4 regions of the Paraburkholderia sp. BR10872 genome follow, and region 4 is predicted to be linked to each of the others. Evidence: riboswitches for the same ligand, from Rfam matches in the RefSeq annotation. Region 4 holds a riboswitch; each other region holds the start of a gene.
The links. A riboswitch is a leader RNA that binds a small molecule or an ion and turns the genes downstream of it on or off. The one in region 4 is predicted to bind cobalamin.
Positions count from the first base shown of each region.

Region 1: another riboswitch for cobalamin. It lies ahead of AB4Y43_RS39005 (CbtB domain-containing protein); the one in region 4 lies ahead of AB4Y43_RS34750 (TonB-dependent receptor).
Region 2: another riboswitch for cobalamin. It lies ahead of cobG (precorrin-3B synthase); the one in region 4 lies ahead of AB4Y43_RS34750 (TonB-dependent receptor).
Region 3: another riboswitch for cobalamin. It lies ahead of cobW (cobalamin biosynthesis protein CobW); the one in region 4 lies ahead of AB4Y43_RS34750 (TonB-dependent receptor).

Region 1 is NZ_JBFRCN010000096.1:11,146-18,301, reverse strand. It holds partial or broken gene AB4Y43_RS39030 (hypothetical protein) at 1-145, shown strand, start outside; gene AB4Y43_RS39025 (lysylphosphatidylglycerol synthase domain-containing protein) at 142-1,230, shown strand; gene AB4Y43_RS39020 (hypothetical protein) at 1,309-1,890, shown strand; gene AB4Y43_RS39015 (patatin-like phospholipase family protein) at 1,934-2,971, shown strand; gene AB4Y43_RS39010 (histidine phosphatase family protein) at 3,040-3,669, opposite strand; cobalamin riboswitch at 3,714-3,859, shown strand; gene AB4Y43_RS39005 (CbtB domain-containing protein) at 3,899-4,117, shown strand; gene AB4Y43_RS39000 (CbtA family protein) at 4,131-4,883, shown strand; gene AB4Y43_RS38995 (ABC transporter permease) at 5,202-5,891, shown strand; gene AB4Y43_RS38990 (ABC transporter permease) at 5,905-6,618, shown strand; gene AB4Y43_RS38985 (ABC transporter ATP-binding protein) at 6,642-7,156, shown strand, end outside.
Region 2 is NZ_JBFRCN010000011.1:226-7,381, reverse strand. It holds gene AB4Y43_RS11380 (MarR family winged helix-turn-helix transcriptional regulator) at 32-478, shown strand; gene cobM (precorrin-4 C(11)-methyltransferase) at 475-1,212, opposite strand; gene AB4Y43_RS11370 (cobalt-precorrin-6A reductase) at 1,209-1,952, opposite strand; gene cbiE (precorrin-6y C5,15-methyltransferase (decarboxylating) subunit CbiE) at 1,949-3,175, opposite strand; cobalamin riboswitch at 3,305-3,492, shown strand; gene cobG (precorrin-3B synthase) at 3,588-4,985, shown strand; gene AB4Y43_RS11355 (precorrin-8X methylmutase) at 4,978-5,604, shown strand; gene AB4Y43_RS11350 (precorrin-2 C(20)-methyltransferase) at 5,605-6,336, shown strand; partial or broken gene AB4Y43_RS11345 (cobalamin biosynthesis protein CbiG) at 6,324-7,156, shown strand, end outside.
Region 3 is NZ_JBFRCN010000073.1:20,091-27,246, forward strand. It holds gene bluB (5,6-dimethylbenzimidazole synthase) at 1-252, opposite strand, end outside; gene AB4Y43_RS36190 (cobyrinate a,c-diamide synthase) at 236-1,546, opposite strand; gene cobO (cob(I)yrinic acid a,c-diamide adenosyltransferase) at 1,551-2,153, opposite strand; gene AB4Y43_RS36200 (cobalamin biosynthesis protein) at 2,153-2,644, opposite strand; cobalamin riboswitch at 2,787-3,057, shown strand; gene cobW (cobalamin biosynthesis protein CobW) at 3,277-4,362, shown strand; gene cobN (cobaltochelatase subunit CobN) at 4,390-7,156, shown strand, end outside.
Region 4 is NZ_JBFRCN010000065.1:8,559-15,714, reverse strand. It holds gene AB4Y43_RS34760 (phosphatase PAP2 family protein) at 1-1,768, shown strand, start outside; gene AB4Y43_RS34755 (porin) at 1,826-2,920, opposite strand; cobalamin riboswitch at 2,977-3,111, opposite strand; cobalamin riboswitch at 3,202-3,384, shown strand; gene AB4Y43_RS34750 (TonB-dependent receptor) at 3,487-5,445, shown strand; gene AB4Y43_RS34745 (glutamine cyclotransferase) at 5,503-6,144, opposite strand; partial or broken gene AB4Y43_RS34740 (helix-turn-helix domain-containing protein) at 6,180-7,156, opposite strand, start outside.

The DNA.
Region 1 (7,156 bases), on a different contig from region 4:
ATTCGGCGCGCTCATTTCGCCTCGCGTGGCTGCAGCGCTCGCGCAAGCGGGCGTGCGCCGGGGCGGCTTCACCGACGTGTTTTTCGGCGCGGCTTCGGGCTCCGATCCCGCTGCGTCGCGCGGCCCCGAGGTGCAGGTGTCATGAAGTGGCTGCAATGGCTGGGCTTGCCCGCCGGGATCGCCATCCTGATCGGTCTCGTCGTCCATAACGGCGCGCACGATGTGCTGCGCGTGATCGGCACCGCAGGCCCCATGCTGCTCTGGCTCGTGCCGTTCCACGCGCTGCCGCTCCTGCTCGACGCGCATGCGTGGCGCCTCCTGCTCGACAAGCGCGCACCGCTGAGCTTCCTCTGGTGGACCGCGACCGTACGCGAGGCAGTGAACCGGCTGCTGCCCGTGGTCGGCGTGGGCGGCGAACTCGTCGGCATTCGTCTCGCGCGCTGGAAGGTGCGCAATGCGAGCGAGGTCACGGCTTCGGTGATCGTCGAGGTGTTCGTGACGATTGCCGTGCAATACGCGTTCTCGGCGCTCGGCGTCGTGCTGATCGTTGCGGCGACCGGCGCCGGCGGCTCGCTGCGCACCATCGCCACGATCGCACTGGCGCTCGTGCTCACGGCGCCGCTGCCCGTGCTCGCCGTGTTGCTGGTGCGTCGCGGCGGCGTTTTCCATGCGATCGAACGCTGGGCCGCGAAGCTGCTCGGCGCCGACAATCCGCTCATGCTCGGCATCGACGGCAAGCAGCTCGACGCCGATCTCGACGCGCTGATGTCGCGCACGGGCCTCATGTTTCGCGCTTTCTTCTGGCAGCTCGCCGGCTACATGCTCGGCGCGTTCGAGACGTGGTGGGCGCTCGCGCTGCTCGGCCATCCGGTGACGGTGGGCGATGCACTCGCCATCGAAGCCATCACCCAGGCCGTGCGTCATGCCGCCTTCATGGTGCCCGCCGGGCTCGGCGTGCAGGAAGTCGCCGTGGTGCTGCTCGCGCAGCTGTTTGGCGTGAGCCAGGACGTGGCGTTCTCGCTCGCGCTCGTCAAGCGCATGCGCGAAGTGGTGTTCGGCGTGCTCGCGCTGCTCTCGTGGCAGGCTGCGGAAATCGTTCGCACGCGTCGCACCATGCGCCACGGCGCGCAGCCCGCCGCGCAGACTGCTGACGCGCTGCCCGCCGCGGCGAGCGTGTCCGCACGCGCGCCGACCCCGAAGCGGGACTCGCAGCACGATCAGGTCCATTGACGGTACATTGTGGGCATGTCGATGCGCGCCGGATCGGCGCGCGTAGACGCAAGTCCATGTTGATGCGTTAGCAAGGACATGAAGCCCACGTTTTCACTCACGCGTTCGCTCGCGCTCGCGTGCGCCGCCACGGCGGCGTTCACGCTTTCCGGCTGCGACGATCGTCAGTTCGATGCCATGCTCGATACCATCCGGCAGGGATTCAAGGCGTTCTTCGATTCCGTGAAGCCCGACGCGCTGCTGCTCAAGGGCCTCACGCCAGGCGTTTCCACGCTCGAGCAGGTGCGCGAGCAAATGGGCAAGCCCGAGACCGAGCGCGTGTTCGACGACGGCTCGCGCCGCCTCGAATATCCGCGCGGCCCGCAGGGCCTCAAGACCTGGATGGTCGACATCGGTCCGAACGGGCGGCTCGTGGCCATTACTCAGGCGCTTACTGCGGAAAACTTCGCGAAGATCCGCGTCGGCATGAGTGAGGACGAGGTCCGGCGATTGCTCGGTAAACCCGGGCAAGTGGCCGGCTACCGCTTGAAGAAGGAGACGGTGTGGAGCTGGAAGTGGCTGGAAGGGGGCGTGACTCCCGAAGCGTATTTCAATGTGCATTTCGGACCGGACGGGCGGGTCACGACGACCTCGCGCTCGGACGTGATCCGCGGTCGCTGACTGCGTTGACTCAGTCGACCCAGGGCCACGCAAGGAGGCGCGCATGATGAACCGGCGACGGCCCAAGCGTGTCGGACTCGTGCTCGGCGGTGGAGCTGCGCGCGGCTGGGCGCATATCGGCGCGATTCGCGCGCTCGAGGAAGCGGGCATCAAGCCCGACGTGGTATGCGGTACGTCGATTGGCGCGCTCGTCGGCGCGGTGTACGCGAACGGCGATCTCGACTGGCTTGAAGACTGGGTAGGCAAGCTGACCTGGCAGACCGTGGTGCGCCTGCTCGACTTGCGTTTTTCGGGCGGGCTGCTCGGCGGGCGCAAAGTGATCGACCTGTTTGCGCACCAGTTCAACGGCCGCTCGATCGATGACCTGAGGCTGCCGTTCACGGCGGTTGCTACCGAACTCGACACGGGACGCGAAGTCTGGCTGCGCGAAGGCGGCGTGGTGGACGCCGTGCGCGCTTCGATCGCGATTCCCGGCATCTTCACGCCGATCTGGCATGACGGCGTGTGGCTCGTGGACGGCGGACTGAGCAACCCCGTGCCGGTATCCGCCGCGCGTGCGATGCGCGCCGACACCGTGATCGCCATCGACCTCAATCACGACATTCTCAACGGCCGCGACCTGGGCGGTGCGATCGACACGATGCCGCGCGAGCTGCCCGTGGAGGCGAGCGACGCGGCGACGGCGGCATCGGCCGCCGTGGCGGCCAGCGGCGGCGCCAATGGTGCCGAAAACAGCGAAGCGGGGCCCGAACCGCTCCTGCGCCGCAATGGCAAGCGCTTTCCGCGCTGGCTGCAGCCTGCAGGCCCCGGCGCGGCTGGCGGTCCGGACGTGCGCGTGGCGCCGCCGCCTAGCACGCGTGCGCCTTCCGTGTTGAGTTCGGTGGCCCAGAGCATCGACATCATGCAGGTGCGCATTACGCGCAGCCGCCTGGCAGGGGAGCCCGCCGACGTGCTGATCCAGCCGCGCCTGGGCGGCATGGGGATCTTCGACTTTCATCGCGCCGCGCCCGCCATCGAGGAAGGGCGCGCAGCCGTGCAGTACATGATGCCGGCCATCAAGGCACAGCTGGGGCTGGACTAGAGCGCTTCTGGCTACCGATCCAGAATGCCGGCGACGGCGAGGGCAGGGCGGTAGCGCCGTTCCGGTCCTCACTTCATCGCCGCGAGCCAAACCCAGCCGTGCTCTGTGCGGCGTAGGGCCGTCACGGAAAGCGGCGCGATTTCGATCGAGCGAAACCCCGCCGACGGCGCGCCCAGCGCGTGAAGAATCGCCGCCCGGATCACGCTCGCGTGCGTGAAGGCGACCACGTTGTGCCCCGAGTCGGGCACCGCATCGAGCCAGGCGCTGACGCGCGTGCGGACATCGTCGAACGATTCGCCGCCGCCTGGCGGCCGAAAGCCCGGATCGCGCGTCCAGGCCGCTAGGGCCTCGGGCGCTTCACGCGCGAGATCCGTCAGGCGCTGACCTTGCCACGCGCCGAAGGCGGTTTCGGCGAGCGCTTCAGCTGGCGTTGCCCCCGCGAAGCCTGCCGCGCGTGCGCTCGCGCGGGCGATCGCGGCGGGACTCGTGAGCGCACGCGGCACCTCGCCATTGCGATTACCACCGGCCAGCCCCGCGTGCCAGCGCTCGCGCCAGGCGGCAAGCGCCTCGAGTACGCGCGCGTCGAGCGCTGCTTCGGCGTCTTCACCCGCAACAGGCACTTCAGGCACGTGCGGGAACGTGCCCGAGCGCAGAGCAGCGTTCGCCGCATGGCTCACCAGCCAGACTGTCGTCGACATGCTTTTCCTTATGCTTCACTACTCTTTGGCTGACATCCGGGCCGCGGCCGGCCGCCGCAGCGCGTAGAATACGGGCTCCACGACACGCGGAAGCCGGTGCAAGTCCGGCGCGGTCGCGCCACTGTAACTGGTTGCCGTCGAAAACATCGAAGCAACGGAAGTCAGACCTGCGCGTCGTGAACCACTCTTTCAACGACTAGCGGGGCGCGTAACCCCAGGAGAAGTCAGCATGTCCGAAACCTCATTCCCCTTGCAGCACGCCCCGGCCGCGCCGGCGCCCATTGCGCTGCGAGACATCCTGCCCTGGGCGATCTTCGGCGGCCTGATGCTGCTGCTGGCCCTGTACTTCGTGGGCGCCGAGCAGGGCGCCACGTCGATCTTCCCGGGCATGTACGTCCACGAGTTCGTTCACGACGGCCGCCATCTGCTCGGCTTCCCCTGCCACTGACCGGGAGCTGACCATGGTTGGCAAGTTGCTGGTGCGCGGCATGCTCGCAGGCATCGCCGCGGGACTTCTCACGTTCGGCTTCGCGAAGATCGCAGGCGAGCCCCAGGTCGATCAGGCGATCTCCTTCGAGGAGAAAGCCGACGCCGCGAAGGGCGAAGCGCCCGAGCCCGAAATCGTCAGCCGCAAGACCCAGGCGAGCGTCGGTCTCTTCACGGGCGTGATGGTCTATGGCGCGTCGATCGGCGGACTCTTTGCGCTCGTCTTCGCGTATGCCAATGGTCGCGTGGGGCGTCTTTCGCCGCGCGCGCTCTCGGCCTGGCTCGCGCTCGCCGCCTTCGTCGCGATCTACCTGGTGCCGAACATCAAGTATCCGGCGAATCCGCCCTCGGTCGGCGACCCGGAGACGATCGGCTATCGCACCGGGCTCTTTTTCCTGATGATCGCGATCTCGATCGCCGTGTCGGTGTTCTCGCTCAAGGTGCGCGCCGCGTTCGTGCCGCGCCTTGGCCTCTGGAACGCTTCGATCGTGGCGCTCGTGCTGTTCGTCGTCGTGATCGGCGCGATCCAGCTCGCGTTGCCGACGATCAACGAGGTGCCCGCCGCGTTCCCGGCCGTGCTGCTGTGGAAGTTCCGCACGGTGTCGATCGGCATGCAGTTCATTCTCTGGACGACGATCGGTCTGCTTTTCGGCGCGCTCGCCGAAAAGCTGCTCGGCGCGAACGCCCGTACCGGCAGCGCACGCGGCACGCAAACGCGCGCCGCATAAGCTCCGCCGGGGCCGCAGCGCGCACATCGCGCGCCTATCGAAAAAGCGACCCCAAACTTGCGTAAATGCCCCGCGCGCCTCGCGTGCCGGGGCATTTTTTTTCGCCTTTCAAAAGCATCGCGCCCGCGGCTGTGCGGGCCTGATCCGCACGCGCCGACGCGTCGCGCGGCAATGCTGCACTGCAATATCCGCGCCGCACGAGTTTGAGCAATCCATTTTGCACTGAGACGATCCGCGCCAGTTCATCGGTTTCAGCGGCGCCCACGTGCCGCGCGAGGCCGCCCGAAACGACAAAACAACTTTGTTCCGGAGACGCGCGTGATCCTTTACGGCTTTGGCCCGGTGCTGCTCGCCGGCACGATCCAGACCATCGAACTTTCGCTCCTCTCGCTCGGCGTGGCCGTGCTGCTCGGTCTGGCTGGCGCGGCGGCCAAGCTCTCGTTCAACCGGCCGCTCGCCGCCGTGGCGACCGCGTACACGACGCTGATCCGCTCGGTGCCCGACCTCGTGCTGATGCTGCTGCTCTTCTACAGCATCCAGATCGGCGTGAACGAGGCCACCGACGCGCTCGGCATGGCGCAGATCGATATCGATCCGTTCGTGGCCGGCGTCGTCACGCTCGGCTTCATTTACGGCGCGTACTTCACCGAAACGTTCCGCGGCGCGTTTCTCGCAGTGCCGCGCGGCCAGCTCGAAGCGGGGCACGCCTACGGCATGAGCGGCGCGCGCGTGTTCGCCCGCATCCTCTTCCCGCAGATGATGCGTTTCGCGCTGCCCGGCATCGGCAACAACTGGCAGGTGCTCGTGAAGGCAACGGCGCTCGTCTCGATCATCGGTCTCGCCGATGTCGTGAAGGCCGCCCAGGACGCGGGCCGCAGCACCTTCAACCTGTTCTTCTTCCTCGTGATCGCGGCGCTCATCTACCTTGCGATCACCACGCTCTCGAACTTCGCGCTCGTCTGGCTCGAACGCCGCTATTCGGTGGGCGTGCGTCACGCGCAACTGTGAGGACAAGGCCGTCATGAACGAAATCATCCAGCAATTCGGCCGCGCGTTCCTCTACTGGGACGGCGAGCATGTCTCGGGCCTCGCGATGACGCTGTGGCTGCTCGTGATCTCCGTCGCCTTCGGGTTCGTGTGCGCGGTGCCGCTCGCCGTGGCGCGCGTCTCGAGCCGCCGCTGGCTCTCGCTGCCGGTGCGCTTCTACACCTACGTGTTTCGCGGCACGCCGCTCTACGTGCAGTTGCTGCTCATCTACACGGGCGTGTACAGTCTCGCATTCATCCGTTCGGAGCCGCTGCTCGACGCGTTCTTTCGCAGCGGCCTGAATTGCGCGGTGCTCGCCTTCGCGCTCAACACTTGCGCGTATACGACGGAGATTTTCGCGGGTGCGATTCGCGCGACCACCCACGGCGAAGTGGAAGCGGCTCGCGCCTACGGCATGAGCCCGTTCACGATGTACTGGCGCGTGATTCTGCCTTCGGCGCTGCGCCGCGCACTGCCGCTGTACAGTAACGAAGTGATCCTGATGCTGCACGCGACCACGGTGGCCTTCACCGCGACGGTGCCCGACATCCTCAAGGTCGCGCGCGACGCCAACTCGGCCACCTACCGCTCGTTCGAGTCGTTCGGCCTCGCGGCGCTGATCTACTGTGCGGTATCGTTCGTGCTGGTGGCCGCGTTCCGCCGCGCCGAAAAACGCTGGCTCGGCCATCTCGCCGTGCGCACCCGCTGATTCACCGGAAACTGGAGACCATCTTGGCTCAGACGCAATCCTCAGATAGCAAGCTCGTCGCGCGCGACATCCACAAGCGCTACGGCGACAACGAGGTGCTCAAGGGCGTCTCGCTCGACGCGAAGAAGGGCGACGTGATCAGCATCATCGGCGCGAGCGGCTCGGGCAAGAGCACCTTCCTGCGCTGCATCAATTTCCTCGAGAAGCCGAACGCGGGCGAGATCGTCGTGGACGGCGAGGCCGTGCGCACGAAGGCGGGCCGCAACGGCGACCTCGACGTGGCCGATCACAAGCAGTTGCAGCGCATCCGCACCAAGCTCGCGATGGTGTTCCAGCACTTCAACCTCTGGTCGCACATGAACGTGCTCGAGAACGTGATGGAAGCGCCTATCCACGTGCTGGGCGTGCCGCGCAAGGAAGCCGAGGACCGCGCGCGGCAGTATCTGGAGAAAGTGGGCCTCGCGCCCCGCGTGGAGAAGCAATATCCGTCGCATCTTTCGGGCGGCCAGCAGCAGCGCGTGGCGATTGCGCGCGCGCT
Region 2 (7,156 bases), on a different contig from region 4:
CAGCATAGGTTGATATCAACATAATTGCAACATGGCACGCGCAAAGAAACTTCCCTTCGAAACCACGCTATTGGTGCGCGATTGCTGCCTGTGTCTGCATATGCAGCGGGCGGCACGCAATCTCGCGCGCATTTTCGACGACGTGCTGCGTCCGCTCGATCTCACGAACGGGCAGTTTTCGCTGCTGATGTCGCTGAACCGGCCGCATCCGCCCGGTATGAAAGACGTGGCGTCGCTGCTCGCCATGGACCGCACCACCCTCACGGCCGCACTCAAGCCGCTGGAGCGGCGCGGTCTCGTGGTCATCGAGCAGGACCCGGAAGACAAGCGCAGCCGTCTGCTGAGCCTCACGGACGAGGGGCATCGGCTGCTCAATGCTGCGTTTCCGCTATGGCAGCAAACGCATGAGGAGATCGAAAAGGAGTTCGCCGAGGGCGAGGTGGACAAGCTGCGCGCGCACTTGCGCGCGCTTTCCTAGTCGTGGCGCTTCTGCGCCCCATACAGCGTCGATTCCGCAAACCCCTCCGCCGCGAGCACGCGCCCTACGAGAATGAGCGCGGTACGCTCGATATCCGTAGCGAGCACCTTCTGCGCGATATCCGCGAGCGTGCCCGTTACGCGTTCCTCGTCGGGCCAGCTCGCGCGATAGATCACCGCGACCGGGCAATCTTCGCCGTAGTGCGGCAGCAATTCCTCGACGATGCGCGCGATATGGCGCACGCCCAGGTGAATCGCGAGCGTCGCTCGGTGACGCGCGAGGTCGCCTAACTGCTCGCCTTCGGGCATCGACGTTTTGGTGGCGTAGCGCGTGAGAATGAGCGTCTGCGAAATGCCGGGCAGCGTGAGTTCGCTGCCGAGCGCCGCCGCGCACGCGGCGGTCGCGGTCACGCCGGGCACGACTTCATAAGGAATACCGAGCATACGCAACCGCCGGATCTGCTCGCCGATCGCGCCATAGAGCGACGGGTCGCCCGAATGCACGCGCGCCACGTCGAAGCCCTGGGCATGCGCGTTTTCGAGCAACGCGACGATCTCGTCGAGCGTGAGCGGCGCCGTGTCCACCACCTTGTGCGCGCGGTGGCCCTCCAGCACGGCGGGCGGCACGAGCGAGCCCGCGTAGAGAATGACGGGGCAATTGCGCACGAGGCGCTGGCCTTTCACGGTGATCAGTTCAGGATCGCCCGGCCCCGCGCCGATGAAGAAAACGGTCATGCGTGGAAACTCCGCTGAATAGGGTTCGCGAGCGCGTCGATTGCCGCTTGCGCCGACGTGAATTCACGTTGCGCGTCGGGCAGCGGCGGGCGCTGCATCATCACCACGGGCAAGCCCATTTCGCGCGCGACGGCGAGCTTCGCTTCGGTCGCCGCGCCGCCGCTGTTCTTGCTGACCACGACGTCGATGCGCGCTTCGGTAAAGAGCGTGCGCTCGCCAACGGCCGTGAACGGCCCGCGCGCGTCGATGATGCGCGCACGGGCGTGGCCAGGATGCGCTTCGAGGCAACGGACCGTCCAGTGCTGATGCTCCGGCACCTCGTTCAGATGCGCAAGCGGCTCGCGCCCGAGCGTGAAGAGCGGGCGCGCGAACGGCATGACCGCTTCGACCACGCCGGCCCAGCCGCTCACCATGCGCCAGTCGTCGCCGGGCTGCGGCTGCCACGGCGCACGCCGCAGCGCCCAGTACGGCACGTGCGCCGCTTCGCACGCACGCGCCGCGTTGGCGCTGATTTGCGCGGCATAGGGATGCGTGGCGTCGAAAACCAGTGTGATGTTTTCGTCCGCGAGAAAGCGCGCGAGCCCTTCGGCTCCGCCAAAGCCGCCCACCCGCACCGCGCAGGCGAGATCGGCGGGCACGCGGCCAAGGCCCGCGAGCGAGTAGACGTGCTGGGGGCCGAGCGTGCGCGCGATCGCCAGCGCATCGCCGGTGCCGCCGAGCAGCAGGATGCGCGCCGTCATGGCTTGACGGCCTCGTAAAGCGTGACGGGCAAGGCCTGACGCCAGGTGTCGAAGCCGCCCAGCGGCTGCGCCTCGCCGATGCCGACGCGCGTGAGCGCGCCGCCGTGCTGCGCGCGCCATGCCACGAGTGCCGCTTCGCTCTGCAACGTCACCGCGTTCGCGACGAGCCGCCCGCCGCTCGCGAGCGCCGCCCAGCACGCGTCCAGCACGCCGGGTACGGTCACGCCGCCGCCGATAAAGACCGCGTCTGGCGCGGCGAGCCCTGCGAGCGCGTCGGGCGCGCGGCCCGCAACGAGTTGCAAACCCGGCACGCCCAACGCCGCGCGATTGTGCTCGATGAAGCGTTGACGCTCGGCGTTCGCCTCGATCGCGATCGCGCGGCAAGCGGCGTGCGAACGCATCCATTCGATGCCGATCGAGCCGCTGCCCGCGCCCACGTCCCACAGCAACGCGCCGGGCGTGGGTGCGAGACGCGCGAGCGTGAGCGCGCGCACGTCGCGCTTCGTGATCTGACCGTCGTGTCGGTAGGCGTCGTCGGGGAGGCCTGGCGTGAGCGTCCAGCCGCGCGCGGGCGTCTGCGCACTATCGCTTTCGCATTCGAACGCGACCAGATTGAGCGCCGCGGCTTCTTCAACGTGCCACGCATCGGCGCGGCCTTCTATGCGGCGTTCGAGCGGGCCGCCCAGATGCTCGAACACGGCAAGACGCGTGGCGCCGAAGCCCGCTTCGGCGAGCAACGCGGCAAGCGCCGCGGGCGTGCGCCCATCCGCGCTCAACGCGAGCACGCGCGAGCGCGCGTAGAGATGGCGGCGCAGCGCATCGAGCGGACGACCGACGAGCGAGACCATCGCCGTATCTTGCAGCGCCCACCCCTTGCGCGCCGCCGCGAGCGAGAGCGACGACGGCGCGGGCAGCACGCGCATTTCACCGGGCACCACGCGGCGCGCGAGCGTCGCGCCCACGCCGAACAGCATGGGGTCGCCGCTCGCGAGCACGCATACGGACTGATTCGACTCGCGGTACGCAAGCAGCGCCTCGACGCTAAACGGCTGGGGCCACGCTTCGCGCCGTGCACGCACGCGCGAGGGCAGCATCGCCAGATGGCGTTCGCCACCCGTCACGATGGCCGCGTCGAACAGCACGCGCCGCGCGTCGCGCCCGAGCCCCGCGTATCCATCGTCGCCGATGCCCACCACCGTCAGCCATGCCTGCGTGCCCTGCATTCGCTCTCCCGCCGTTGCCTGTTTGGTTGCCTGTTTCCCTACACCGCCACGGCCCGCAGCCCGATCGTGGGGTGGAGCACGCGTGAAAACGGGCATAATACCGTGTCCGCCGGTGCCGTTAAGGCAGCTTTGCATGAGACCGGAGCAAGCGCTGAAGCGCCAACTCCGGATCGCAAAAAGGGAACACAGCAAGCTGTGGCCGCCCCGCGACTGTGAGCAGCGAGACCGCATCCACCCGAGCCACTGGTTTTACCGGGAAGGCCGATGCGGCTCACGACCTGCGAGCCAGGAGACCTGCCGGCCGACTGTTCGCGCGAACCCATATCGGACGGGGTGTACCGATACCGCTGCCGTTTCCCGCCTGCCGTGCGGGCAACGCGCCGCTCCAGCGTGATGCTTACCCGGTAATGCCTTGAAACACGAAACGAAGCCTGTCTCGCCCGCTGCCGCATTGGCCGTGCTCCGCCCCTCGGCGTGCCCGGGGCTCCTGCGCGTGGTCGCGGCGCGCGACGGCGGCCTGTGCCGCATCCGCCTGCCTGGCGGCGCGCTGAGCGCCGCGCGTGCGCGGGCCCTCGCCGACGCAGCGTCGACGCACGCGAACGGCGTACTCGAACTGACCAATCGCGCGAACGTGCAGATTCGCGGCGTGCGCGCCGGCGAAGAAGCGGCATTGAGCGCCGCGCTGATCGACGCAGGCCTCGGCCCTGCCGGCATCGACGCCGCGAGCCCGGTCGAGCGTGCATGCGCCGCCGACGAATTGCGCAACGTGATGCTGAGCCCGCTCGCGGGCCTCGACCCTGACGCGTTGTGGGACACGACGGAACTCGCCGCTGCGCTCATCGACATGATGCAGCGCGAGCCACGCTTCGCCGCACTCTCGCCCAAGTTCGCGTTGCTACTCGACGGCGGTGAACGTGTGGCGACGCTCGAGCATCCGCACGACATCTGGCTCGCCGCGCTGCATGATGGCGCAACGGTGCGCTTCGCAGTGGGCCTCGCAGGTCGCCCCACGGCGCGGCCAGTCGGCACGCTCGCGGCCGAAGACGTTTGCGCATCGATGCGCGCGCTGTTGCATGCGTTCCTCGATCTCGCGGGCGCGGCCGCCACACGCATGCGCGACGTCCTCGCCACTCATTCGCTCGACGCGCTGCTACAGCGCGCGCAACAGCATGGCGACTTCACGTTGACGCGCGACGACGCCACGCTGCCCGCTTGGCGCCGCGCGGCGAGCCCCGCCGGCTTGCGCCTCGGCGCATACGCGCTGCACGCCGACGGCAGCGGCTACGTGGGCGCGCAGCCCGCTCTCGGCCGTATCGACGCGCCAACGCTGCGCGCACTTGCCGCGCTCGCGGAAGACTCGGGCGACGCGACATTGCGCGTGACGCCCTGGCAAGGCGTCCTGCTGCCGAATGTGCCCGCGCACGCCATGCACGCCGCGCTCGAACGCCTGGACGCGCTCGGTCTCATCGCCTCCCGCGCCGACCCGCTCGCGCGCCTCGTCGCGTGCACGGGCTCGACGGGATGTGCAAAAAGCCGCGCGGACACGAAGGCAGACGCACAGCGCCTCGCCGCAATGCTGCCGCCCGACGCCGAAGCCCACCTGAGCGGCTGCGAGCGCTCCTGCGCGGCCGCGCATTGCGCGCCGTTCACGTTGCTCGCCAGCACCCCGGACCACTACGACCTGTACCAGCGCGACGACACGCAAAGCGGCTTCGTCCAGCGCTTTGGCCAACTCATCGCGCGCAACCTGACGATCGAAGCCGCTGCGCTTGCACTCGCGCAGCGGCCCCGGAGTAACCAAGATGTCTGATTACATTCGCGACGGCCAGGCGATCTATCGCGAGTCGTTCGCGACGATCCGCGCCGAAGCCGACCTCTCGCGCATTCCCGCCGACCTCGAAAAACTTGCCGTGCGCGTGATTCACGCATCCGGCATGGTGGATGTGGCCGCCGACCTCGCATTTTCCGCAGGCGCGGGCACAGCGGGCCGCAACGCGCTCGCGGGCGGCGCGCCGATTCTCTGCGACGCGAAAATGGTCGCTTATGGCGTGACGCGCGCGCGCTTGCCGGCGAACAACGCCGTGATCTGCACGCTCGACGGTCCCGCTGTACCGGATCTCGCGCGCGAGATCGGCAACACGCGCTCGGCAGCCGCGCTCGAACTGTGGCGGCCGCATCTCGCAGGCAGCGTCGTGGCGATCGGCAATGCGCCCACCGCACTCTTTTATCTGCTCGATATGATTGCCGCCGGCGCTCCGCGCCCCGCGCTCATCCTCGGCTTTCCCGTCGGCTTCGTCGGCGCGGCCGAGTCCAAGGCGCAGCTTGCAGCCGAAAGCCACGGCGTACCCTTCGTCGTCGTGCACGGCCGCCGCGGCGGCAGCGCGATGGCCGCCGCCGCCGTCAACGCACTCGCTTCGGAGACCGAATAAATGATCCGCAAAGGACGTCTGCACGGCATTGGCGTCGGCCCCGGCGACCCCGAACTGCTCACGCTCAAGGCGCTGCGCCTGCTCAAGGCCGCGCCCGTGGTCGCGTATTTCGTCGCGAAGGGCAAGAAAGGCAATGCGTTCGGCATCGTCGAGGCCCATCTCGAAGCGGAGCAGGAACGCCTGCCGCTCGTGTACCCCGTGACGACCGAAGCGCTCGAACCGCCGCTCTCGTACGAAGCGATCATCGCCGACTTCTACGACGGCGCGGCGCAAACGCTTTCGCGCCATCTCGACGCCGGACGCGACGTGGCCGTGATCTGCGAAGGCGATCCGTTCTTCTACGGCTCGTACATGTATCTGCACGACCGGCTCGCCGCACACTACGAGGCCGAAGTCGTGCCGGGCGTGTGCTCGATGCTGGGCGGCGCGGCGGTGCTGGGCGTGCCGCTCGTCTACCGCAACCAGAGCCTCGCCGTACTCTCGGGCGTGCTGCCCGAGGACGAATTGCGCCGGCGCCTGGCCGACGCGGATGCCGCCGTGATCATGAAGCTGGGCCGCAATTTCGACAAGGTGCGCCGCGTGCTGGGCGAACTGGACCTCGCGCATCGCGCGCTGTATGTCGAGCGCGCAACCATGGCGAACCAGCGCATCGTCCCGCTCGACGACGTCGATCCGATGGCTTCGCCGTACTTCTCGCTGCTCGTCGTGCCGGGGGTGAAATGGCAGTCGTGACGCCGCCCGCCATCGTCATTCTCGGGCCCGGCGCGCTCGCCACGGCGCGGCGCGTGCAGACGCTTTACCCAGGCGCGCAGGTCCATGCGCTGGAGGGCCGCGTGGCAGGCGATGTCGCGTTCAGCGAGCTTGGCGCGCATTTGCGCGAATGCTATACGCGCGGCCTGCCCATCGTCGCGCTGTGTGCGGCGGGCATCGTGATCCGCTGCCTCGCGCCGCTCCTTGCCAACAAGGGCGCAGAGCCGCCGGTGCTCGCGCTCGCCGAGGACGGCAGCGCCGTCGTGCCGCTGCTCGGTGGACTCACGGGCGTGAACGTCATGGCACGCGAAATCGGCGCGGCGCTCGCGGTTGCTCCCGCCATCACCACGAGCGGCGAATTGCGCTTCGGCACCTGCCTGCTCAATCCGCCTGCGGGCTATGCGCTCGCGAGCCTCGCGCAAGGCAAGCGCTTCGTCTCCGATCTGCTTGCGGGCGCAGCGACACGCGTGGACGGCCACGCACCGTGGCTCGAAAATGTCGATCTGCCACGCGAGGCCGCGGCGCGCCATGCCATCCGCGTGAGCGCGCATGTCTGGGACGGCAGTCCCGACGACCTCGTCATTCATCCGCGCAGCATCGTCGCGGCCGTGGGTGCGCCACGCGAGGCGCTTGCCGATAACGTGCGCCGCGCGCTCGATGCGCACGGCCTCGCGCCGCTTGCGCTCGCGGCGCTCGTCGCCCCTGCTGCGCACATGCGCGATGCGTCGCTCGCGCAGGCGGCAGCGGAACTCGGCGTACCGCTGCGCTTCGTCGATAGCGAGGAGAACACGGCGCAAGCTAC
Region 3 (7,156 bases), on a different contig from region 4:
CAGCGCATCGGCGGTTGCAATGCGCTCACGCTCGACCGTCGCGTGCAGTTGCTCGCGCACCGAATGGTCCGTGATGCGCACGATCCGCCACGGCTGCATGAAGCCCACGCTCGGCGCGTGATGCGCGGCGTCGAGCAGGCGCGCGAGTGTCGCGGGATCGATCGGGCCCGGTGCGAAGTGCCGCATGTCGCGGCGCTCGTAAATCGCGCGGTAGACCGCCGCGCGTTCGGCTTCGTCAAAGGGCTGTGCCATGGAAGAGTGCGGCCGCGAAAGCCGGGTTGGAGGGCCAGTAAGCGTGCATATAGGTGGCAGCGATCGAGCCGTGCCGGTACAGCGCCTCGCCCGGCGCGCCGGTCTGTGCGTGGTGTGCCCTGAGCGCGGGCGCCAGCGGCGTGGCGACGCGCGAATAGTGAAACGTGTGGCCGCGTAGCGCGCCATGCGCGCCGTCGAGCTGCTGCATGCCGAGCGCCGCGAAACGCTTTTGCATGACCGCCTCGCCGGGCAGCAGGCCGAGCATCGGCGTGCGCGTGCCTTCCACGTCGGTCAGTGCATCGAGCAGATAGAGCATGCCGCCACATTCAGCGACGAGCGGCTTTCCCGCGGATACATGCGCGCGCAACGAATTCGCGGTCTGCGTATTGTGCGCGAGCGTCGAGGCATGTAGCTCGGGATAGCCGCCTGGCAGAAAGATCGCGTCGGCGCCGGCGGGCGCGAGTTCGTTTGCGAGCGGCGAGAAGTAACTTACAGTCGCACCCAGCATCTCGAGTAACGCGATGTTCTCAGGATAGAGAAACGAGAACGCAGCGTCGCGCGCAATGGCGACATGACGGCCTTCGAGCCGGCGTGCAATCGTTTCGTCGTGCGAAGGATCGGCGAATGCCACCGCAGGCGGCAATTCGGCGAGCGCGGTTTGCGCGAGCGCGTCGGCGGCGCGTTCGATGCGCGCGTCGAGGTCGCCGATCTCAGCGGCCTGATGCAGGCCGAGGTGGCGATCGGGCAGCGCCATCGTCGCTTCGCTCGCAACATGCCCGAGCCAGCGTACGTCGGCGGGCAATGCCTCCTGCAACATTTGCGCGTGGCGCGGCGAGCCCACGCGGTTCGCCAGCACGCCGTGAAAGGGCACTTCCGGCCGAAAATGCGCGAGACCGAACGCGATCGCGCCGAAGGTCTGTGCCATCGACTTCGCGCTGACGATGGCGGCCACCGGCACGCCAAACTCGGTCGCGAGATCGGCGCTGCTCGGCGTGCCGTCGAACAGGCCCATCACGCCTTCGATAAGGATCAGGTCGGCGTCGCGCGCGGCCTGCGCGAGCAGGGCGCGGCACGCTTCTTTGCCCACCATCCACAGGTCGAGCGAGAGCACGGGCGCGCCGCTCGCGCGTGCGAGGATCATCGGGTCGAGAAAATCCGGCCCGGTCTTGAAGACGCGCACGCGTCGGCCCGCGCGCCGGTGTAGTCGCGCGAGGCCAGCCGTGAGCGTGGTCTTGCCCTGGCCCGAAGCGGGCGCGCTGATGAAGAGCGCGGGGCAGGCAACCGTTGCGCTCATGCGCTTAAAACTCCACGCCCTTTTGCGCCTTCACGCCTTGCTCGCGATACGGATGCTTCACGAGGCGCATTTCCGTGACGAGGTCGGCCGCTTCGATCAGCGCGTCGGGCGCATGGCGGCCCGTCACGACCACGTGCACGTGCGGCGCGCGCGAGGCGATCACACCGAGCACTTCGTCGAGCGGCAGGTACTCGTATTTGAGCACCGTGTTGAGTTCGTCGAGGATCACCATGGCGTACTCGCCGCTCTCGATCATGCGCTTCGCTTCGTCCCAGCCCTTGCGCGCGGTGGCGATGTCGCCGTCGCGATTCTGCGTGTTCCAGGTGTAGCCGTCGCCCATCGTCACGAAATCGCAGTGAGCAACGCTGCCGAGGAAATCGCGTTCGGCCGTGTGCAGCGCGCCCTTGATGAACTGCACGACGCCTAGCTTCATGCCGTGGCCGAGCATGCGCACGGCCATGCCGAACGCGGCCGTGCTCTTGCCCTTGCCGTTGCCGGTGTTGACGATCAACAGGCCCTTTTCGTGCGTCGCGGCGGCCTGCTTCTTCTCGTGGCCTTCGCGGCGGCGTTGCGTCATGCGTTGGTGCGATTCGGGATCGGTTTTCATCATCGGGATTGGTTTGGTTGCGGCGCTTTCGCGTCCGCATTTGCGTCGTTTGGCAGAATGCCTGCGATTGCGACCGTCACGCCGTCGAGCGCCAGCTTGCCGCGCACGAGCGGAGCGCCGCCCGCCGCCAGACGCGCGCAGGGTTCGCACACGCCGTCTACGCCGAACTGCGCTTGCGCGGCTGCGGAGGGGGGCGCCAGTATCGGTGTCGCGGCGAGTTGCTCCCGCGTGTACGTGTGCAGCGGCAGCGCATGTGCCGCGCAAAACGCGTGCAAGGCGGGTTCGCCGGCTTTTGCATCGAGCGTTGCCACGGCCGTTACGCTGTCGAGAGGCCACGCGCCGAGCGCGGCGCGCACCGCGGCTTCGACCTGCGCGAGCGTCACGCCGCGCCGGCAGCCGATGCCGAGCGCAAGCGGCGGCACGCGCTGCGCGGGTTCCGGCGTGGCTTCGAATGAGGCTGCGCCCGAGGCGCGATTTTCGGCAGGATTCACGGCGAGGGCGTCGATCGAAGGCGTGACCGCAGGGGCAAAACGAGCAAAAGCGTCGCGTTCCGGCGGGCGCCGGATGCGCGCTACGATAGCACACGCTTTTGCGGCTTCCCACGCCTTCCTTGACGCACGGGCCCCCCGCGCCTACACTCGCACGCACTCTGGTGCTCGCGCGCGCGATTCATAATGCGCGCGCAGTTAAACGGGAATCAGGGAGCCATCCCGCCTCGGGCATGGCCAACCTGAACTGCACCCGCAACGGTACAACGAGCGCGGCGTTCGCACGAATGCCGCAAACCGCTTCCATGCTTTACGCAGTCCACGCCACTGTGCAAGCCGGCCGCAAGGCCGCTCGCGCGGGAAGGCGAAGCGGTGTTTCGTCAGTCCGGATACCGGCCAGATACGTGGGATTCGCGCTGCGGGGATGCGGTGCCGGGTCCGTGATTTTCATGCGTCAGCCGGGCGAGGCCCGGGTGCGTTTCTGGTCGTTCGTCCCCTGCAGGTTGTTGGATCGTTGCGCGTGACAGCGTCTCCATGGATACGCGCGTGTGCGCAACACGGCACCCGCACGAACGGCAGGCGCGACGCACCATGCCCCTCGATACGGCCTGGCGCCGAAGGAGCACTTCATGCAAATGCGCAAGATTCCGGTCACGATCGTGACGGGCTTTCTCGGCAGCGGTAAAACCACGTTGCTGCGTCACATTCTCCAGCACGCGGGCGGCCTGCGCGTCGCGGTCATCGTCAACGAATTCGGCGAACTCGGTATCGACGGCGAGATTCTGCGCGGTTGCGGCATTGGCTGCGACGAGAACGGCAACGAAACGGAAGCCCAGCTCTACGAACTCGCGAACGGCTGCCTTTGCTGCACCGTGCAGGAAGAGTTCTTCCCCGTGATGGAGAAACTGCTCGAACGCCGCGGCGATGTCGATCACGTGCTGATCGAAACTTCGGGTCTCGCGCTGCCCAAGCCGCTCGTGCAGGCGTTCAACTGGCCGTCGATCCGCAACGCGTTCACCGTCGATGCGGTCGTGACCGTGGTGGACTGCCCCGCCGCCGCGAGCGGCCAGTTCGCTGAAAATCCGCGGGCCGTGGACGCGCAGCGCCGCGCCGACCCGAACCTCGATCACGAGTCGCCGCTGCACGAGCTGTTCGAAGACCAGCTTTCGGCCGCCGACCTCATCATTCTCAACAAGACCGATCTGCTGGACGTTGCGGGCCAGGACGCGCTCATCGCCGAGCTGCGCGAAGAGCTGCCGCCGCAGGTGAAGATCGTGCGCGCGCAGCACGGCAAGCTCGATCTGCATACGCTGCTCGGGCTCGAGGCGGCCTCCGAGGAGAGCATTCATCTGCGGCACGACCATCACGGTTCCGCCGACGATCCCGATCATCATCATGACGAGTTCGATTCGGTTGTGGTGTCGGGCAATGCGGCTTCGCGCGAGACTGTGATCGAGGCGCTGCAGCAACTCGTCGATGCGCACACGATCTATCGCGTGAAGGGCTTTGCCGCGCTGCCGGGTGCGCCCATGCGCCTCGTGATTCAAGGCGTGGGCCGCCGCTTCGACAGCTATTTCGACCGCCGCTGGAACGCGCAGGAAAGCGCGGCGCAGCCGCTTGCGAGCCGCTTCGTGCTGATCGGAGAGGATCTCGATGGCGCGACGCTGCAAGCGGCCTTCGATATCGCACTGGCGAATGTGCAGACCGCGGGCGCGAAGTGATCGCACCCAGCTAGACGAGGCCGTCCCATGCATTTGCTGCGCACTACGCCTGGCGGCTTCGTCGACGACACGCAGGGCGTTATCCGGATCGACCAGCAGCCCGCCGAGATCGTCGTGCTCAGTTCGGCGGACACGACGCTCGCGCTGCTGGCGAGCGTCGTGCCGCGCTTGCCCGCAGGTTTTCCGAGCGTGCGGCTTGCGAACGTCACCTATTTGCGCCAGCCCGCGTCGGTGGACTTCTACGTCGAAGATGTCTTGCAGCACGCGCGCGTGGTGGTGGTCGATCATCTGGGCGGCGAAACGTACTGGCCATATGGCATCGAGCAGGTCGTCTCGCTAGCCGAGCGCCGCGGGCAACTGCTCGCGATGTTTTCGGGCGACTTGCAGGAAGACCCCAATCTCATCGCGAAGAGCCGCGCCGAGCCCGAGTTTTGCCGCTCGCTGTGGCGTTATCTGCGCGAAGGCGGCGCGGCCAACGCCGAATCGTTCCTGCGTGCGCTCGCGTGGCGCGCATTCGACTGGGGCAGCGAGCCTGCGCCGCCCATTGCGTTGCCCGCCGCTGCGCTCTATTGCCCGCAGCGCGACGTCGCGACCATCGACGAATGGCGCGCGCGCTGGCAACCTGGCGCGCCGGTCGTCGCGCTGCTGTTTTACAAGGCGCATCTGCAGGCGGCGAACACCGCCGCTTTCGATGCCCTCATCGACGCGCTGCTCGCGCGCGGCCTGAACCCGCTGCCGCTTGCGATCACGTCGCTCAAGGACACTTTGAGCCGCGACGTGCTCGATCAACTGGCGGCCGAGCACGACGTCTCGCTCGTGCTGAATACCACGGCCTTCGCGGCTTCGTCGCTCGACGACCCCGAACCGATTGCGCTCGCCGGCGACGCGCCCGTGCTCCAGGTGATCCTGAGCGGCGGCAATCGCGAAGACTGGGTGAAGGACAATCACGGCCTGAATTCGCGTGACATCGCCATGCATATCGCGCTGCCCGAAGTGGACGGCCGCGTGATTACGCGTGCGATCAGCTTCAAGGGCCTCGCATACCACTGCAAAGAGACGCAGGTCGATGTCGTGCGCTATCAGCCCGATGCCGAGCGCGTGGCGTTCGTCGCCGAACTGGCGCGCCGGTGGTGCCGTCTGCGCAGCCTGCCGAACGCGGAGAAGAAACTCGCGCTCGTGCTCGCGAACTATCCGATGAGCGAAGGGCGCATTGGCAACGGCGTGGGACTCGACACGCCGGCCTCGGTGGTCGGCATCCTGCGCATGCTGCGTGACGAAGGCTATCGTGTGGCCGATCTGCCCGAAGACGGCGACGCGCTCATGCGCATCCTCACGCAGGGCGTGACGAACGATCCCGACACCCGCGCGCTGCGCCCCGCATGGCAGAGTCTTTCCCTCGATGATTACCGCGCGCGCTTCTCGCAGTTGCCCGCCGAGGCGCAAAACGCGCTGATCGCGCGCTGGGGCGTGCCGGAGGACGACCCCACCGTGCGCCGCGGCCGCTTCATGATTGCGGGCTGGCGCTGTGGCCAGGTGTTCGTGGGCATTCAGCCTTCGCGCTCGCGCGGCGACGACACCTACGCGAACTACCACGACGCCGAACTCGTGCCGCCGCACGCGTATCTCGCGTTTTACTTCTGGCTGCGCGAGACCTTCGGCATCGACGCCATCGCGCACGTGGGCAAGCACGGCAACCTGGAGTGGCTGCCGGGCAAGAGCGTGGCGCTCGCCGACACCTGCTGGCCCGACATGGCGCTCGGGCCGCTGCCGCATCTGTACCCGTTCATCGTCAACGATCCGGGCGAGGGGAGCCAGGCCAAGCGCCGCGCCCAGGCCGTGATCATCGATCACCTGATGCCGCCGCTCACGCGCGCTGAAAACTACGGACCGCTGCAAGACCTGGAGCGTCAGGTCGATGAGTATTACGAAGCATTGATGGTGGACCCGCGCCGCGCGAAGCTGCTGCGCAAGACCATACTCGCGACCATCATCGAGCATCGGCTGCACGAGGAATTGAGCGTCGCCGCGCCGCAGGATCAGGCTGCCGAAGACGAATTGCTCACGCGCGCCGACGCTTACCTGTGCGAGCTGAAGGAAGCGCAGATTCGCGACGGCCTGCATACGTTCGGCGAATCGCCGCAAGGCCAGCAGCGGCGCGACACGCTGCTCGCGCTCGGACGATACGCATGCGGGGACGGGCAGGGCGCGAATGCAGGTCTCATCGATGCGCTCGCGCGAGACCTGCGCATCGATCATCTCGTCGATCCGGCCACGGTCGATTGGGCTGCGCCGTGGCAAGGCCCGCGTCCACCACGGCTCGCAGCGGTGAGCGATACGCCATGGCGTCATGCGGGCGACACGCGCGAACGCCTGGAAATGCTCGCGGCCACGCTGATCGAAGACATTTGCTCAGGTCAACGAAGCGATGCGGAGACTGCGTCGCTTCCCCACGCGACCCAGGTGCTTGCGCGCCTGCGCGACGACGTGCTGCCGCGCCTCGACGCCTGCGGCCCCGAAGAGATGCGCCAGCTGCGTCGTGGCTTCGAAGGCCGCTTCGTGCCGCCAGGCCCGAGTGGTTCGCCCTCGCGCGGCCGCCCCGATGTGCTGCCCACGGGCCGCAACTTCTATTCCGTCGATACGCGCGCCATTCCGACGCAAGCAGCGTGGGCGCTCGGCATGAAATCGGCGCATCAACTCATCGAGCGCCATCTGCAGGAGCACGGCGACTACCCGCGCGCCATTGGGCTTTCGGTCTGGGGCACGGCGACGATGCGCACCGGCGGCGACGACATCG
Region 4 (7,156 bases):
GACCAACCAGCGCGGCGACGCGCGTTACGCCACGCTCGCGACGAATGCGGGCGTGCGCGTGGTGGCGCGCTTTCTCGATCTCTGGCAGCCGCTCACGCAGCTGGTGGACGCGGGCGTCTCCGCGCCCGCCAACGGCACATTCCCCGCGGTCGTGCAGTCGACGTGGACGGGCGTCCCCACCGACGGCACGCCCAACGGCACGATCCTCAACAGCACCGTGCTGAACGCGAACATCCAGTATGTCGTGACCGCGACGACCCAGCGCAGCCAGGCGCAGGCCGACGCGGCCTATTACGACGATCGCCGCGGCAAGGGCTACAGCGTGACCGACGGCATGGGGCCGCTCACCGCCGCCTGGCGCTCGGCTGCGCAGCAGACGACGAGCATCACGTCGATTCCCGCGGACGCGACCACGACGCTCTACAACGACTCGGGCAACAACACGGGCGTGGGCAGCACGAGCAACGCAACCTTCGGCAAGGTGGTCGACCTGCTCAACACGATGGGCAACAATGCTTCCACCGAGCCCGCCAAGCGCTTCTACAAATACGCGCGGCCGTTCCGATGGAGCACGAGCGTCGTGGTCGACCCCACGCTAGTGCCGGCCATCAGCACGACGCCGTCCACAGACGGCGGCTTCATCAGCGGCCACGAAGCCGAAGCCATGCGCGACGCGATGACCATGGCATACCTCGTGCCCGAGCGTTACCAGGAAATGGCGAGCCGCGGCCTCGAGCTCGGCGAAAACCGCATTCTCGCGGGCATGCATTCGCCGCTCGACGTGATCGGCGGCCGCATGTTCGCGCTGGCCGCCACTGCCGCGAATCTCTACGATCCCGCGAACGCCACGCTCAAGAGCGCGGCCTATGCGCAGGCGCACAGCGCGCTCGAACAGGCCACCGGCACGAGCGCCACGACCTTCCCCGCCTTCGCGCATTCGTCCACGACCGCGACCGACCGCTTTGCCGACTATGCGACCAACAAGTCGGAGTTCGCGCGCCGCATGACGTTCGGTTTCAGCCAGATCGAATCCACCGAAGCGCAGCCCGTCGTGCCCAAGGGCGCCGAGGTACTGCTCGAAACGCGCTTCCCGTACCTGAGCGCCGACCAGCGCCGCATCGTGCTGAAGACGACCGAAGTCGTCTCGGGCTATCCGGTCATGGACGACGCCGAGGGCTGGGGCCGTCTGAACATGTTTAGTGCTGCAGATGGTTATGGTGCGTTCAACGGCAATGTGATCGTGGCGATGGACGCGACCCAGGGCGGCTTCAACGCCGCCGACACCTGGCGCAACGACATCGCCGGCACGGGCAAGCTCACGCTGCAGGGCAGCGGCACGCTCACGCTTGCGGGCAATAACAGCTACACGGGCGGCTCACAGGTGAGCGGCGGCATGCTCGCTGCAGCGTCGACCACGGCCTTCGGCAACGGCGACGTGTACGTCGGGTCCGGCGGCGGCGTGACCGTGGCGACGAGCGCACCGTTGACGGTGGCGGGCAAGTACACGCAGCTCGACGGCACGACGCTCGAACTCGATATCGACGGCAACGGCGGCGGACGCCTGCGTGTGGGCGGCCAGCTCACGGTGGCGGGCGGCACGCTGCATGTGAAGTTCGTGAACGGCTATACGCCGAAAGCGGGCGACACGATCGACGTGATCGACGGCAACGGCGCATCGGTGAAATTCGCGACGGTCACGGTCGATGGCTTCAAGGCCACGCCGGTTTATTCTTCGACCGGCGTTTCGGTGAAGCTCTCGGCTTCGTGACGTAGCCACGCAGTATAAAGGCCCCGAATCGCAACGGTTCGGGGCCTTTTTTACGCATCAGAAGCGATGCCGGATGCCCGCGGCCACGAGCACCTGGTTGCGGCCGCCCGACGGGTCGCAGGTGTTGATCATCGCAAGCGCACCGGACGACGCGCGCTGATAGATCGCCTCGGTATAAACGTCCGTGCGTTTGGACAGTTGATAGCCGGCCTGCAGCGCGCCTTGATGCCAATGCGCGGAGGTCGCGCCCGTGTAGGCATACATGCCCGCCAGCGAGAACGCGGGCGTCACCTGCCATAGCGCATTCACTTCGTAATTGCTGAATGCGACCGAAGGCAAGGGCGCGCCGCCGTCGGCCTCGCTGACACGGGTATGAATGGAACGCGACCAGGCCGCGCCAAGCGTGACGTCGCCGAGCGCGTAGCTCATGCCCGCGCCGATGGTGTCTTCGCGCTGCACCGCGACCTCGGTCGGCACGAGGCCCGCACCCGGCAGCACCGATGTATCGTACGCACCCACCGAAGAGGCGCCGCGTCCGTTGATGTGCATCCACGCCACGCCTGCGCTGAACGGGCCGCCTTCGTAATGGACGCCGAAGCCGTAAGCGCGATTTTGCGCGAAGCGCCCCGCCTCGTTCGAAAACGCGTACATCGCGCCGGCGCTGAAACCACCGTACGTTGCGCTCGCGTACTTCACGGCGTTCGAGGCGAGCCACGAATTGTTGGCGTTGTCGTTGTCGAACGGATGCGCGAATGCCGTGCCGCCTGCGCCGCCCGTTAGTGTGAACGGGGCGAAGTAGTCGTGCATCGTGTCGTACTGGCGGCCCAGCGTAATCGTGCCGAGTCGTTCGGATTGCAGACCAACGTAGAACGGATGGTCGTTGAAGGCTTCGCCAGAGGTGGACGAGAAGCCGCGCTCGAGGCGAAAGATCGCGGCGTTGCCGCCGCCGAGGTCCTCAGTGCCCTGCAGGCCCCAGAAGCTGCCGTCGACAAGACCCGAGCCTGCACGATATTGGGTGCGGCCGCCAACGTCGCTGACATAGTCGACGCTCGCGTCCATCTCACCGTACAACGTGACCTGCTGCGCCGAGGCGCCAGCGCCGGTGAATGCCAATGCCGTCCCACCCAGGACGGCGAGAATGTTCTTGTTCATGAGTCTTCTTGTTTGTGTAGGTGGGATTGCGTGGACGAGCGCCGTCCGCCCCCGCTCGATGCGGCGAGGACGTAGCGAGGTCTGACTTCTGGCTCGATTGACCGCCGGTCACAGTGGCGCGACCGCGCCGGATTCTCACCGGCTTCCCTGCTGCGTTTCGCTTGTGCAGCGCCTACGCGCGAAAAACAGCCGCAAGGATAGCGTAAGTTGCGGAAGCAGCCAAACCGGGTGTTTTTGCCACACGACGCTCGTCAAAGGTTGACGCACCGATTGCGCGGCCCTTACCCTTGCGCCCTGATGGTTCCCGGCGACGGGATCAAAAGGGAACGCAGTGCAAGACTGCGGCTGCCCCCGCAACTGTAAGCGGCGAGTCCATGCCAGAGAAGGCCACTGGGAAACCGGGAAGGCCGGCTGCGGATGTCGACCCGCGAGCCAGGAGACCTGCCATCAACCGAGTCCAGCAGCCGCAGCGGGCGGGGATCCCCAATGCGCAAGCACCGCCCGCGTGGCGATCGCCCGTTGCACGGACAGCCCGTATTTCAGGAGCTGTTTCCAGCCACCGCATCATGAACTTTCGCCAATTCGTATTGACTTCCGCCGCGCTCGCCTGGGCGTGGCAAACCGCGCATGCCGCCGACGCCGCCAATGCCGCCAATGCCGCCAATGCATCGTCCGCCCAGGCGCCGCAACAAGCCGGCGGCGACACCACGCTGCCCAATATCCTCGTCGTGGGCGACGCGCAGCATCTGCCACAATCGTTCGATCAGCGCTATGCAACCACCCAGGTGCTTACGCGCGAAGACCTCGAGCGCGTGTCCCCCGTCGACCCCAGCATCGCGCAGGCGCTCGCCACGCTGCCGGGTGTCACCGTCTCGCAGACCGGCGGCCCGGGGTCGTACACGGGGGTGAGCATCCGCGGCTCGTCGGCCGACCAGGTGGCCGTGTTCATCGACGGAATACGCATAGGCTCCGTCACCACGGGCACGGCCGAATGGGCCGATCTTGCGACTGCCTCGTTCGACCGGGTCGAGGTGATCTCCGGTCCCGCCGCCGCCTCGTTCGGCGCGGATGCCGTGGGCGGCGTCGTCCAACTGTTCACGCGCCATGCGTCGAACCAGCCGAACCAGACCACCGTCTCGTTCGGCGGCGGATCGAACAAGACCTTCGACTCGCAGGTGCGCACCTCGGGCTCGATCGGCTCGACAGGGCCGCTTTCCGCACTGAGCGGCCTCACCTACTCGTTGGGCCTGCACGACTACAACACAGCGGGCATCGACGCGACGCAGCCCGGGGCCTACGGCCACGAAGACGGCCGCAATCCATACCACGCGCAGAACCTCGACGCGCGCCTTGGCTACGCGCACGACAACTGGTCGATCTCGACCTTCGCGCTCTACCACCGCTCCGATCTCTCCTACGACAACGCGGGAGGCAACGACCGGCAGCGCGACACGCAGCTCACGACCGGTCTCGCGTTCCACCTCGACATCACGCCGACCACGCAGCTCGACCAGTCGGTGGGCTACGCGACGGACCGTCAGTTCCTCTATTCGAACGACCCGACGATCCCGACCGACGAAATCGACTCGACGCGCTTTTCCACCTCCACCTCGATCACGCATCAGGAAAGAGGCCATACGCTCTTCGGCATGCCGCTCGACGGCGAGACCAAGCTCGCCTACGACTACACGCGCGAGCTGGCGTTCCTGCCCGTGGATGTGCCGGGCGGGCTGCCCGCGCGCAACGATTCGGCCGTGTCGATGCATCAGTCGTCCACGCTCGGACCCGTCACGCTGTTTCTGGCGGGGCGGCACGAAATCGTGCAGGGGCAATCGGTGAATACGGGCAACGTCGCGCTCTCGTGGGCCATCACGCCGGTCTACACGGCGCGCGTTTCGTACGGCAATGCGTTCCGCCTGCCGACGTTCAACGACCTCTACTATCCGGGCTACTCGAATCCCAACCTGCTGCCCGAGCGCAGCGACTCGGTCGAAGCCGCGCTCGATGCCACCACGTCCATCGGCACGTTCACGGCGGCCGTGTACGACACGCGCGTGCACGATCTCATCACGTACAACTCGCATACCTTCCTGCCCGTGAACGTGGGCCGCGCGCACATTCAGGGTCTCGACCTCTCGTACAAGGGCACGCTCGGCCAGTACACGCCGGTGAGCCTCACGGTGGGGATTCTGAATCCGCAGGACGTGACCGACCAGACCTGGCTCAATCGCCGCCCGCGCCAGACGGTGAGCCTGAGCGTGGATCACACGTGGGACGAGTTCCAGCTCCACGCGCTCAGCACCGGCGTTTCGCTGCTGTATAACGGCTCGACGTTCGACGACCAGCTCAACACGATCTACCTTCCCTCGTGGACGACGGTGAGCCTGCGCGCGTCGTACAAGGTCAATGCGCATCTCGCGCTATCGGCCACGCTGGCAAACGTGTTCAACCGGCAGTATGTGACCGCCTACGGGTACAACACGCTGGGGCGCACGGCGTTTGGCAAGGTGACCTATACGTTCTGAGCGTTCTGAGCGTTGCGCTCGAGCGGGTGCTCATAAGTTTCTTGCGCACCCGCTCGCCTAGCCCTCGCGCTTCGGACGCCGCACCGCGCGAATCTTCCCACTGTTCCCGCCGCCGCAGAAAAACTGCTCGCCGCCATCGGACTCCAGCCCCGAAACGGCGGTGCCGGGCGGCATGTCGAGCTGTTCCAGCAGTTCGCCCGTGCCCGGATCGATACGCCGCAAATCGCTCTTGTCGCCTTCCCAGGTGCCGTGCCACAGTTCACCGTCCACCCACGTCACGCCGGTGACGAAGCGGCTCGATTCGAGCGTACGCAGGATCGCGCCCGTCTGCGGATCGACCTGATGGATCTTGCGCTCGCGATACACCCCGACCCAGAGCGTCCCGTCCGCCCACGCGAGCCCCGAGTCGCCGCCGCCTCCGGGCGCGGGAATCGTCGCGAGCACGCGGCCCGTTTCGGGGTCGATCTTGTGGATGCGATCCTCGGCGATCTGAAACAGATGCCGGCCGTCGAAAGCCGTGCCCGCGTGCGCCGCGATGTCGATCGAGCGCTGCGTCTCGCCGCTCTGCGGATCGAGCGACGCGATGCGCTCGCCTACGGCGAACCACACCCGTTTGCCGTCGTACGTGACCCCGCCCACCTTCTCGATGCCGGGAAAAGGGCCGTACTCGCGGACGATTTCGGCAGTCGTTCGTTTCATGGTTTCCTCGTTGAATGAAGGGACAGGCGTTCATCCTAATCGCCTGGCAGCGGGGCGGGGAGTAACAAGGTCGTCGCGAATCCGGGGACGGGCGGCGTGGTCCAGCGGCGCGCGCGGCCGTAGCCGAACGACTGCACCTTGTCCGCCGCCGCGAGCGAATCGAGCGCGCGCTGCACGGTGCGCTGGCTCGCGCCGAGCGCGAGCGCCAGCGCCGAACTCGACCACGATTGCCCATCGGCGAGAAAAGCCAGCACGGCGGCGTGCTTTTCTTCCACGGGCCGCGCCAGTACCACCACTTCGCTCGCGTGGCGCGGCGCCAGCGCGAAGCCCTGCTGGGTCGCGCCGATCTCGGCCACGTCGCGCATCAGCGTGCGCAAGCGGCCGATTTCCACGCGCAGGCGGGCGCGGTGCGTTTCGTCGGCGTGCTTCGTGCGAAAGGCGCGGGCGATGAGCGCATCGCGCGGCACGTCGGCGGGCCACGCCTGCGCAAGCGCGCGGGCGAGCACGAACAGCACTGGCCGTCTTGCGAGTTCGATGACGGTTGGACCCTCGCGCGCGACGTAGCGGCACGCGTCCACGACGAGGGCCTTCGAGGCGAGCAGCGCCTCGACGTCTTCCAGCAGCAACACCCGCTCTTCACCGCGCGCGATGAGGCGCGCCGCCGGTGAGGTCAACAGCAGCGCTGCGCTCTCGATCTCGGCGCTCAGCGCCGCGATGCCCGCCTCACGCGCGGCGCGCGCGGCCGCGCGGAGCGCTTGCCGCGCCGCTTGCGTTTGAATGCGCCGCATGGCAATGCCGGCGGCGATCAGCTCATGCGCCGCGCGCAAAGCGGGCGGCAACGGCGCGGGATCGACTTCGGAAAGCATGCCCCCAGCCTCGTCGAGCCGGCCGATCAGCAGCAAACGGCGAATTTCCAGGTAGCGCGCGTGCGCGGCATTGAGGCGGTCGCCATGGGCTTCGAGCGTTTGCCGCGCCGCAGCGAGCGTATCGGTCGGCCAGCCGAGATCGCGCG